3 regions of the Streptomyces endophyticus genome follow, and region 1 is predicted to be linked to each of the others. Evidence: riboswitches for the same ligand, from Rfam matches in the RefSeq annotation. Region 1 holds a riboswitch; each other region holds the start of a gene.
The links. Region 1 has a riboswitch for cyclic di-AMP ahead of OKJ99_RS04250 (C40 family peptidase). Riboswitches for the same ligand answer to the same signal wherever they lie in the genome.

Region 1 (3,254 bases):
CCTTTCTCGGCGGTGGTGTCCGACTGCCGCCCCTGGCCCGGGCGGCGGTGGGGAGCCGGTCACCTGAGAAAGGACGCTAAACCTCTGCGTAACGGGTTGGCGCCGGATTGTTCGTAACTGGCCTGTTTGTTACGGGTGGTGGCGGAGAGTGATAACAGAGTGGCAAAGGGGCGCCCGTAGTGGGCCATGGGCGTCCGGTTAGGCTCCGAGCCATGGACGTACTCATCCACCTCTTCGTCGGCCTGCACGTCATCGGCATCGCCTCGCTGCTCGGCGGCTTCCTCACGCAGATGTCGGCGATGAAGGAGGGCGCGGCCCGCTTCAACAAGGCGATGCTGCACGGCGCCCTGACCATGCTGGTGACCGGTGTCGCCCTGGTCGGCCTCAATCAGGCCGACGGCAGCACCGTGAACAACATCAAGATCGGCGTGAAGCTCGCGCTCCTGATCGTGATCCTCGGCATCGTCTACGTGAAGCGGGACGAGGAGAAGGCGGAGAAGGGCCTCTTCATCACCGTCGGCGCGCTCACCGTCGTCAACATCTTCATCGCGGTGCTCTGGACCTGAGAATCCGGTCTCCCGGCCCGGAGTGGGGCCCGCTCAGAAAAATGTCGCAGTCAGACGTATAACTGCGACATTTTTCTGCGCACATCAGGCCGGCCGCACCACGCTGTGGATCGACGACGTGCCGTCGTAGTAGATCGACTCCTCGCGCACGACCGCGCCCGGCTTCGGCGCGTGGACCATCATGCCGTCGCCCATGTAGAGGCCCACGTGGCTGATGTCGTCGTAGAAGAACACCAGGTCACCGGGTTGGATATCGGAGAGCGGCACCGTCTTGCCGATCTCGACCTGGTCCCAGGTCGTCCGGGGCAGCGAGATCCCCGCGGACTTCCACGCCGCCTGCGTCAGACCCGAGCAGTCGTACGAGTCCGGGCCCGTGGCGCCCCACACGTACGGCTTGCCCTCCTGTGACTTGGCGAACGCGAGCGCCTGCGCGGCCTTCGTGGCGTACGAGGCGTCCGACGAGCCGGAGGAGGACCCCGAGGAACCGGAAGAGGAACCGGAGGACGAGCCGGAGGCCTCCTCCTGCTGGCGCGCCTTTTCGGCCGCCTCCCGCTTCGCCGCCTCCGCCGCCTTCTGCTTGGCGGCCAGCTCCGCGGCCTTCTTGCGGGCCGCCGCCTCCTTGGCCTTCTGGATCGCGGCGAGCCGCTCCTTCTCCTCGGCGGTCAGCTCGGCCAGCAGCTTGCGCGCGTCGGAGAGCTTCGTCTGGACGGTCTCCTTCGACGACCTCAGCTCGGTCTGCGACTCGGTGAGGTCCTGGAGGCTCGACTGCGCCTCGGTGCGCTTCTTCGCGGTCTCGCGCGCCTGTGACTGATAGTCGTCGACCGACTTCTTCTGCTCGTCGGTGAGCCGGCTCATCAGCTGGCGCTGCGAGAAGTAGTCCTCCGGATCGTCCGCGAGGAACATGGTCGCGGTGTCGCTGACAGCGCCCGAGCGGTACTGCTCGGCGGCGTACCTGCCGAGCTTCTGGCGGGCCGTGTTCATCTCGTCGGTGCGCTGCGCGACATCGTCGAGGAGCTTGTCGACCTGCTGCTTCTTGGAGTCGGTCTGCTCCTTCACCCCGTTGTACTTCTGGGTGGCGACCTCGGCCTGCCGGTACAGGGTGTCGACCTTCTGCTGGACCTCTTCGAGGCGCGGCTTCGACGACGGCTGCGCGGGCGCGGCCTGTGCCGTCTGCGAGAGCAGTGCCACGGAGGTGAGGGCGGCGGTCGTGATGCCGACCGCGGGGGTCGTGCGAAGGCCGCCGGTCATCCGGGAACGGCTGCGGGGCTTGCGGTGCGACGCCAAGGCAGGCGACTCCTTCCGTCGTCCGCCTACCGGGTTAGCTGTCGGGTTCGGGCGTGGTACGCGGAAGGCTGCCCTACGGTCGGCTGACCGATTCACCCCAAGGTCGGTTGGGTCCCCGGTTCCCTGCCTTACGGCGTACGGAACTCAGCGGGGGCTTCCCGTTCGCCGCGACATTCGCGGGCGGGGGGACGGGCTGCCCGGCTGCACCGTAGCCAACTCGTGTGGCTGCTGTGAAGGTTGATGTTCGATATGCCCGATACATTTTCGTGATCTGCCCTCTGGAGGGTCCTCGGAGTTCCGAAGGCAGCCACGGGTTGTCAGTGGGGCCGCCTAGACTCGTAGAGCGATGAGCAGCCTCTTTGACGACAGCTTCCTGACCGGCCTCCAGAACAGCGCGGAGGAACCCCCGCCGCCGCCCCCGGACCCCGAGCACGACGACGGGGCCCCGGAGCCGATGCCGGACGACTTGTTCGGCGGGAAGCTCGGCGCGCCCGAAGGCAGGGACACGCACTACCGGGACGGCGCCCCGCGCCCGGTCCTCGACTCGGCCTCCCTCCTGGAGGGGCTGAACGAGAACCAGCAGGCGGCCGTCGTGCACGGCGGCTCCCCGCTGCTCATCGTCGCGGGCGCCGGATCCGGCAAGACCCGCGTCCTCACGCACCGCATCGCGTACCTGCTCGCCGAGCGCGGCGTGCACCCCGGCCAGATCCTCGCGATCACGTTCACGAACAAGGCCGCGGGCGAGATGAAGGAGCGCGTCGAGGACCTGGTGGGCCCGCGCGCCAACGCGATGTGGGTCTCCACCTTCCACAGCGCGTGCGTGCGCATCCTGCGCCGGGAGAGCAAGAAGCTCGGCTTCACGTCCTCCTTCTCGATCTACGACGCCGCCGACAGCAAGCGGCTCATGGCGCTCGTCTGCCGCGACCTGGACCTGGACCCGAAGAAGTTCCCCCCGAAGTCCTTCAGCGCCAAGATCAGCAATCTCAAGAACGAGCTGATCGACGAGGAGGACTTCGCGGCGACCGCGGCCGACGGCTTCGAGAAGACCCTCGCCCAGGCCTACGCGATGTACCAGGGACGTCTGCGCGAGGCGAACGCGCTGGACTTCGACGACCTGATCATGACGACGGTGAACCTGCTGCGCGCGTTCCCGGACGTCGCCGAGCACTACCGCCGCCGCTTCCGCCACGTCATGGTCGACGAGTACCAGGACACGAACCACGCGCAGTACGCGCTGGTGCGCGAGCTGGTCGGCCCCACTGACGGCGAGGACGCGGACCCGGCCGAGCTGTGCGTCGTGGGTGACGCGGACCAGTCGATCTACGCGTTCCGTGGCGCCACGATCCGTAACATCCTGCAGTTCGAAGAGGACTACACGAACGCGACGACGATCATGCTGGAGCA
Region 2 (3,254 bases), on a different contig from region 1:
GCGTCGGTGAGGGCGGTACGGATTCCTCCGGTATGCGGGTCGGTGGTGGGGCGGCCGCCTGAAAGCGGGTGGCCTGGATTGCCGCGAACTGTGTGGATTCGTCGCACAGTTCGCGGGGTGCAGAACATTCCGGAACTGACGGACCGTCAACAATGTGACTTTCACGTGATCTACGCTGCATCGACTTGTGACAGGAGTTCGAGTGCCGCTACGTTCACGGATCATCGCGACACATGCACAACCCGCACCACTTGCACCACCCGTCGCGCGTAGCAGCATCAGTCTCGCGAAAGGCAACCGCATGCTCTCCGGGAACGGTCGACACCGTCGCCCCCGTCAGGCCCCTGCTCTCGTCGTCGCCGCCGGAGTCGCCGGCAGCGCCATCGCGATCCCGCTGTTCGCCGCGAGCGGCGCGAGCGCCGCGACCACGCAGGCGTGGGACAAGCTCGCCGAGTGCGAGAGCGGTGGGCAGTGGAGCCTGGACGCCGGTAACGGCTACTACGGCGGTCTCCAGTTCACGCAGGAGAGATGGGAGCAGTACGGAGGGCTCGACTACGCCCCGCGTGCCGACCAGGCCAGCCGCTCGCAGCAGATATCCGTCGCCGAGAAGGTCCTCGACGCCAAGGGCGTGAGCGCCTGGCCGATGTGCTCGCTCACGTCGGGTCTTACCAACGACGACGACTCGGCGAACGTCGACCCGGGTGTGTCCGCGTCGCCGCAGCCTTCCGAGTCGTCGTCCGACACCGATGCCGGCGACAAGGCGGACGAGGGTGTCGACGAGAGCGCCGACAACACCGGCTCCACGGACGCGACGGATTCGGCGGATTCGGCGAACCCGGAGGACTCGACGGATTCCGCGGATTCGGGAGACAAGGGTCACGACGACCCCGAGGGCTCCGACCCGTCGGACGCCCCCTCGGCGGGCGAGTCGGGCGATACCTCCGGTAACCAGGGCGAGGACTCTCCGAGCCCGTCAAGTGACAAGTCCCACGCGCCTTCTGACGACGCCGCCTCCGAGACGGCCTCGCCGTCCGCCTCCCCCTCCGGTGAGGCCCCGGACGACGCCACGTCCGGCCGTCACCGCGGCGATCGCGCCGCCGACGACGACGGTGGCGGCTCCGACTCCCGTACGGGAGAGGGCCGTCACGCCTCGCGCGACGACAAGCGCGCCGGCGACACGTACGAGGTCCACGCCGGCGACAGCCTCTGGGGCATCGCGAAGGCCCAGGACGTGCACGGCGGATGGGACGCGCTCTATGAGCGGAACAAGGAGACGGTCGGTACCGACCCAGACCTCATCCTTCCTGGTCAGAGCCTGGATCTTGGGGACGGATCGGACAAAAGGTAGCGGGAGTTCGGGCCGGTTCGAGGGGCTTTGTCCGATGTCGAGCGAGTGAGACATGGGTCTCAAAGCCCCTGATCGACTTTGAAATCGGACGGATCGACCGCTTACGTTCGTGACCGCTCGCTTCAGCGGGCCCCGATGGACGTCACGCCGAATCCTGCCAACGTCCGTACGGGAACAGTCGACGCGTAAGCGCCGTAGGCAGGAGCGGGGGACCCAGGTAAGCCGCCTTTCCGGGAGACCGGACGGGCTTGGGGTTAAGCAGCGCACAAGGATGCGTCTGCCGGGCACTCACTGGTCCGAACCCGACAGCTCACCTCGCAGGCGTCGGTGAGGAGATATCTCCATGCTGTTTTCCGGCAAGAACAAGCACCGCCGCCCGTCCAAGGCCGTTCGCGTCGCCACGCTCGGCGGAGTCGCCGCTGCCGCCGTCGCCGTGCCGCTGATGGGTGCCACGTCCGCCTCCGCCGCGACCACGTCCGAGTGGGACCAGGTCGCGCAGTGCGAGTCCGGTGGCAACTGGTCCACCAACACCGGCAACGGTTTCTACGGTGGCCTGCAGTTCTCGTCCTCCACCTGGTCCGCCTACGGCGGCGACCAGTACGCCTCCACCGCCGACCAGGCCTCCAAGGCGCAGCAGATAGCCGTCGGCGAGAAGGTTCTCGCCTCGCAGGGCAGCGGTGCCTGGCCGAACTGCGGCTCCGGCCTGTCCTCCACCCCGAACGAGGGTGGCGCGGACGACTCGTCCTCGCAGCAGCAGGACACCCAGCAGCGTGCGGACCGCTCCGAGCAGCGCGAGCAGCCGCAGCAGCAGGAGGCCCCGAAGCAGGAGGCCCCCAAGCAGGAGGCTCCGAAGCAGGAGGCTCCGAAGCAGGACACCGTCACCACCCCGACCGGTAACAAGGTCGAGAAGGGCGACGGCGAGTACAAGGTCGAGTCCGGTGACACCCTCAGCAAGATCGCCGAGGCGCACGACACGACCTGGCAGCAGCTGTTCGAGAAGAACAAGGACATCGTCAAGGACGCCAACCTGATCTACCCGGGTCAGCAGCTGCACCTCAGCTAAGCGTCCGGTCCGCGCAGGACCGACCCAGGCACGGGCTCGGCATCGGCGGACGCCGAGCCCCGCCTCCGGGCCCTTCTGACGGATCCTGCCGGAGTCGCGTGGTCTGGCACGCGCATCTGCTGCGTTGTCGTTGGTTGCCGACGCTCCGCGTCGTCGCCCTCCTCCGCCTTGCAGCTGCACGTACCAGACCCCGCTCGCGGAGCCGACCGGACACGGCACTCCGAGTCCGGCCTGATCCGTCAGAAGGGCCCGCCCCCCGTCCCCACGGGCCGCTCACTTCGGCGACCTCCTTTCCGGCACAGCCGGGACGGAGGTCGCTGTTTTTGTTCCGTTAAGGAACATTTCGCTCAGGGCGTTGTCCACGAGGCGGGCGTTCGGATGGCCGATGCCCGCGAGCCGGTTACGCTCAGGGGTGCGGGCCCACGTATCCAAGCAGCCGCCCGCATAGCCTGCGTCACATCCCAGAAGGAGATGCTCGTGCCGTCCATCGACGTCGTCGTAGCCCGGGAAATCCTGGACTCCCGAGGCAACCCCACGGTCGAGGTCGAGGTCGGCCTCGACGACGGGAGCACCGGCCGCGCGGCCGTCCCGTCGGGTGCCTCCACCGGTGCCTTCGAGGCCATCGAACTCCGCGACGGTGACCCGAACCGTTACCAGGGCAAGGGCGTCGAGAAGGCCGTCCTCGCCGTCATCGAGCAGATCGGCCCGGAGCTCGTCGGTTACGACGCCACCGAGCAGCGCCTGATCGACCAGGCGATGTTCGACCTGGACGCGACCGACAACAAGGGCTCGCTCGGCGCCAACGCGATCCTCGGCGTCTCGCTCGCCGTGGCCCACGCCGCC
Region 3 (3,254 bases), on a different contig from region 1:
CGCGAAGGCGGCGCCCGATCCACGGCACCAGGAACTCCCGCGCCCAGTGGATGTCGTCGCGCCGCACCTCGAACGTGCCACGCGGCGGCAGCAGCGGCCAGGCCTGCTCGGGGTCGGCCGGCACGTCGATGCCCAGCGCCTGGCCGGCGCGCAGCGCCACCCGCGTGTGCCCCTCGGGCGAGAGGTGGAGGCGGTCCTCGTCCCAGGCCCTGCGGTCCTGGATGGACCTGAGGGACCACAGGTCGAGCATCAGGCACCCGTGGCGGTCGGCGATCGCCCGCACATGCATGTTGTACGTGGCGATCTTGCCGCGCAGGTGCTTGAGCACGGCCACGTCCCGGGTGTCGAAGCCGGTGGCCACCATGACGGTGCCGGCCGCGTCGGCGAGCTTGACGACGGCCTTCTCGAAGCGTTCGGCCACGTCGTCCGGGTCGGTGCCGGGGCGGATGATGTCGTTGCCGCCGGCGACCAGGGTCACCAGGTCGGGGGCGAGCTCGACCGCCTTGGGGACCTGGTCCGCGACGACCTGGTCGAGCAGCTTGCCGCGCACGGCCAGGTTCGCGTACCTGAAGGTGTCCTCGGGGACACGGTCGTCCAGGAGGACGGCGAGCCGGTCGGCCCAGCCCGCGAACTTTCCGTCGGGGCCGGGGTCGCCGACTCCTTCGGTGAAGCTGTCTCCCACGGCCGCGTAGGACCGGATCGCGCCGTTGAGTGAATCCGTGAGTGCTCTCGATTCGTGTGCCACCCACGTAGTTTCGCTCGCGAAAAGTGACCTACGCCATCGTAGGTAGGGGTTGACGCCTGGTGAGATACCCCACTCGCGATCTCGGGAATAACTGGGGGAACGCGATTCGGCGCCCGGAGGGATTCCCTCCGGGCGCCGAATGGAGCGGGTCGACGAGCCGCTACGACACGTCTCAGGCGTTCACGCCGTGCTCGCTCAGGTAGGCGATCGGGTCGACATCCGAGCCGTAGTCGGCGGTCGTGCGGACCTCGAAGTGCAGGTGCGGGCCGGTGACGTTGCCGGTCGCGCCGGACTTGGCGATCTCCTGGCCGGCCGTCACGGTGTCGCCCTGGGCGACGCCGATCGAGGACAGGTGGCCGTACTGGGAGAAGTGGCCGTCGGCGTGCTCGATGACGACCTCGTTGCCGTACGCGCCGCCCGAGCCGGTCGAGACGACGGTGCCCTCGGCGATGGACTTCACGGAGGTGCCGGTCGGGATCGAGAAGTCGGCACCGGTGTGGCTGCCGCTGGACCACATGGATCCGGAGTTGCCGTAGTCCGTGCCCTTGGCGCCGTCGACCGGCGCCGCGTAGTCGCCGGAGGCGGTCGTCTTGGCGCTCGCCTGCGCGGTGGCGGCCGCGGCCTCGGAGCCGGAGTCGCTGTCGGCCGCGCCGCCGACGGCGAGCTTGACGCCGATCTTGAGGTGGTCCGCGTTGGAGCCGACGGCGTCCTTGTTGTCCTCGTACAGCTTCTTCCAGCCGCCGCCGACGTCCTGCGCCTTGGCGATCTTCGAGAGCGTGTCACCGGCCTTGACGGTGTACGTCGTGGTGTCGGCGGTAGCGCCGGACGTCGCGGCCTGCGCGCCGGAGGCGCCCATCAGCGGCAGCGCGAGCGCGGCTCCACCGGCGGAGGCGACGGCGGCGACACGGGCGATGCGCTGGGAGGTCGAAAGACGGTGCTTTCCCTTTGCGGGCATGCTGATTTTCCTCTCCGTCGCCTACGAGGTGAGCTGTCGGGTTCGGGCTGGAGATGCCCGGCCGCGCCCGGGGTGCGGGCACGGCTTCACCCCTAGCCACTTCGGGAAATCCCTCCGCGGCGTACTGCGTGTGGGTCCCCCGCTCCTGCCGTGACGGGTAGTCGAAAGGAATCCGGGCGGCGGCAGGACTAGGCGTTCCGACCGGATTGATTGGTGACCGTAGGCGAACGGCAATGGCGGCGACAAACCCCGAATTCATCTACGGGGGCAATTCCTTGGGTTTCTGAGGCTTCCCTGTGTAACCCTGCGTCGACATTCTTCGCTTTACCAACGCCATACTTTCGGGGATTACTGGGGAGGCAATCCGGGCCGCCCGGCACGCAGCGTCACGAACATGAAGCCGGTCACGCACACGCCCACAAGCCCCTCCGATTCATGCACAGTTGACACAGAACGGTGCGAATCGGACAGATGGTTGCCTGTGGAACCGATGTCGTATCGTCAGGAGCGCGCCCGCCGGCGACCCAACGCCGGTGCACCGATTGGGAGGAGCCCCTGTGACGCAGCACGCACCGTCCACCGAGCCCGAGCTGACCGGAGTGCGCAACTTCCGGGACGTCGGCGGCCTGCCCACCGTGGACGGCCGGCGCGTGCGCCAGGGCGTACTGTTCCGCAGCGGTCACCTAGCCCACGCCACGGCCGAGGACTCGACCTTCCTCTCCTCCCTCGGCCTGCACACGGTCTTCGACTTCCGCAACTCCGCGGACCAGAAGCTGGAAGGCGCGGACGTCGAACTGCCTGGCGTGCGCAACCTGAACCTGCCGCTCAACGACCCCGCCGACGGCGCCGAATTCTGGACCATGGTCCGCGACGGCAACATCGACCAGCTGCGCCAGATCCTCTCCGAGGGCCGCGCGGCGAACCGGCTCGTCGACTCCTACCGCACCATGATCAAGGAGCGCACCGCCGAGCACAGCCGCGTGCTGCACTCCCTCGCCGAGGACAGCCTCCCCGCGCTGATGCACTGCGCGGCGGGCAAGGACCGCGCGGGTCTGTCGATCGCGGTGACGCTGCTCGCGGTGGGCGTGGAGCGCGACGCCATCGAGGCGGACTACCTCAAGTCCAACGAGAAGCACCGCCGCTACAACGTGCGCCGCACCGCCACCGCGAAGGACGCCTACTCCCCCGAGATCATGGAGCTGCTCAGCCCGCTCTTCGACGCCCGCATCGAGTACCTCAACGCGGGCCTCGAGACCATCGACGAGCACTGGGGCAGCACGGACCGCTACCTCGAAGAGGGCCTGAAGGTCACCGCGGCGACGCGCGAGCGACTGCGCGAGCGCCTCCTCGACTAGGGCCCTTCTGACGGATCTTGCCGGAGTCGCGGGGTCTGGCACGCGCCTGCACCGCCCATTGACGCCGTCCGCGTCCAGCCTGACCCGTCAGAAGGGCCCTAGCGTCCGCCCGAGCGCTTCCTCGGCCGAGGCCCGGCAGCACCTGACGCCCGGCAGCACCGCCTCGGCCGAGGCCCGACGTCACCCCTCTCTGTCGCGA

Region 2: another riboswitch for cyclic di-AMP. It lies ahead of OKJ99_RS26025 (transglycosylase family protein); the one in region 1 lies ahead of OKJ99_RS04250 (C40 family peptidase).
Region 3: another riboswitch for cyclic di-AMP. It lies ahead of OKJ99_RS19405 (M23 family metallopeptidase); the one in region 1 lies ahead of OKJ99_RS04250 (C40 family peptidase).

What each region holds. Positions count from the first base shown of each region.
Region 1 is NZ_JAOZYC010000015.1:6,571-9,824, reverse strand. Features, by position in the region: gene OKJ99_RS04255 (hypothetical protein) at 213-566, shown strand; gene OKJ99_RS04250 (C40 family peptidase) at 651-1,850, opposite strand; cyclic di-AMP (ydaO/yuaA leader) riboswitch at 1,859-2,010, opposite strand; gene pcrA (DNA helicase PcrA) at 2,197-3,254, shown strand, end outside.
Region 2 is NZ_JAOZYC010000139.1:45,785-49,038, reverse strand. Features, by position in the region: gene OKJ99_RS26035 (recombinase family protein) at 1-62, shown strand, start outside; gene OKJ99_RS26030 (transglycosylase family protein) at 302-1,348, shown strand; cyclic di-AMP (ydaO/yuaA leader) riboswitch at 1,529-1,687, shown strand; gene OKJ99_RS26025 (transglycosylase family protein) at 1,692-2,411, shown strand; gene eno (phosphopyruvate hydratase) at 2,889-3,254, shown strand, end outside.
Region 3 is NZ_JAOZYC010000122.1:193,843-197,096, forward strand. Features, by position in the region: gene OKJ99_RS19400 (SGNH/GDSL hydrolase family protein) at 1-745, opposite strand, end outside; gene OKJ99_RS19405 (M23 family metallopeptidase) at 918-1,700, opposite strand; cyclic di-AMP (ydaO/yuaA leader) riboswitch at 1,704-1,874, opposite strand; gene OKJ99_RS19410 (tyrosine-protein phosphatase) at 2,258-3,055, shown strand; gene OKJ99_RS19415 (ABC transporter permease) at 3,236-3,254, opposite strand, start outside.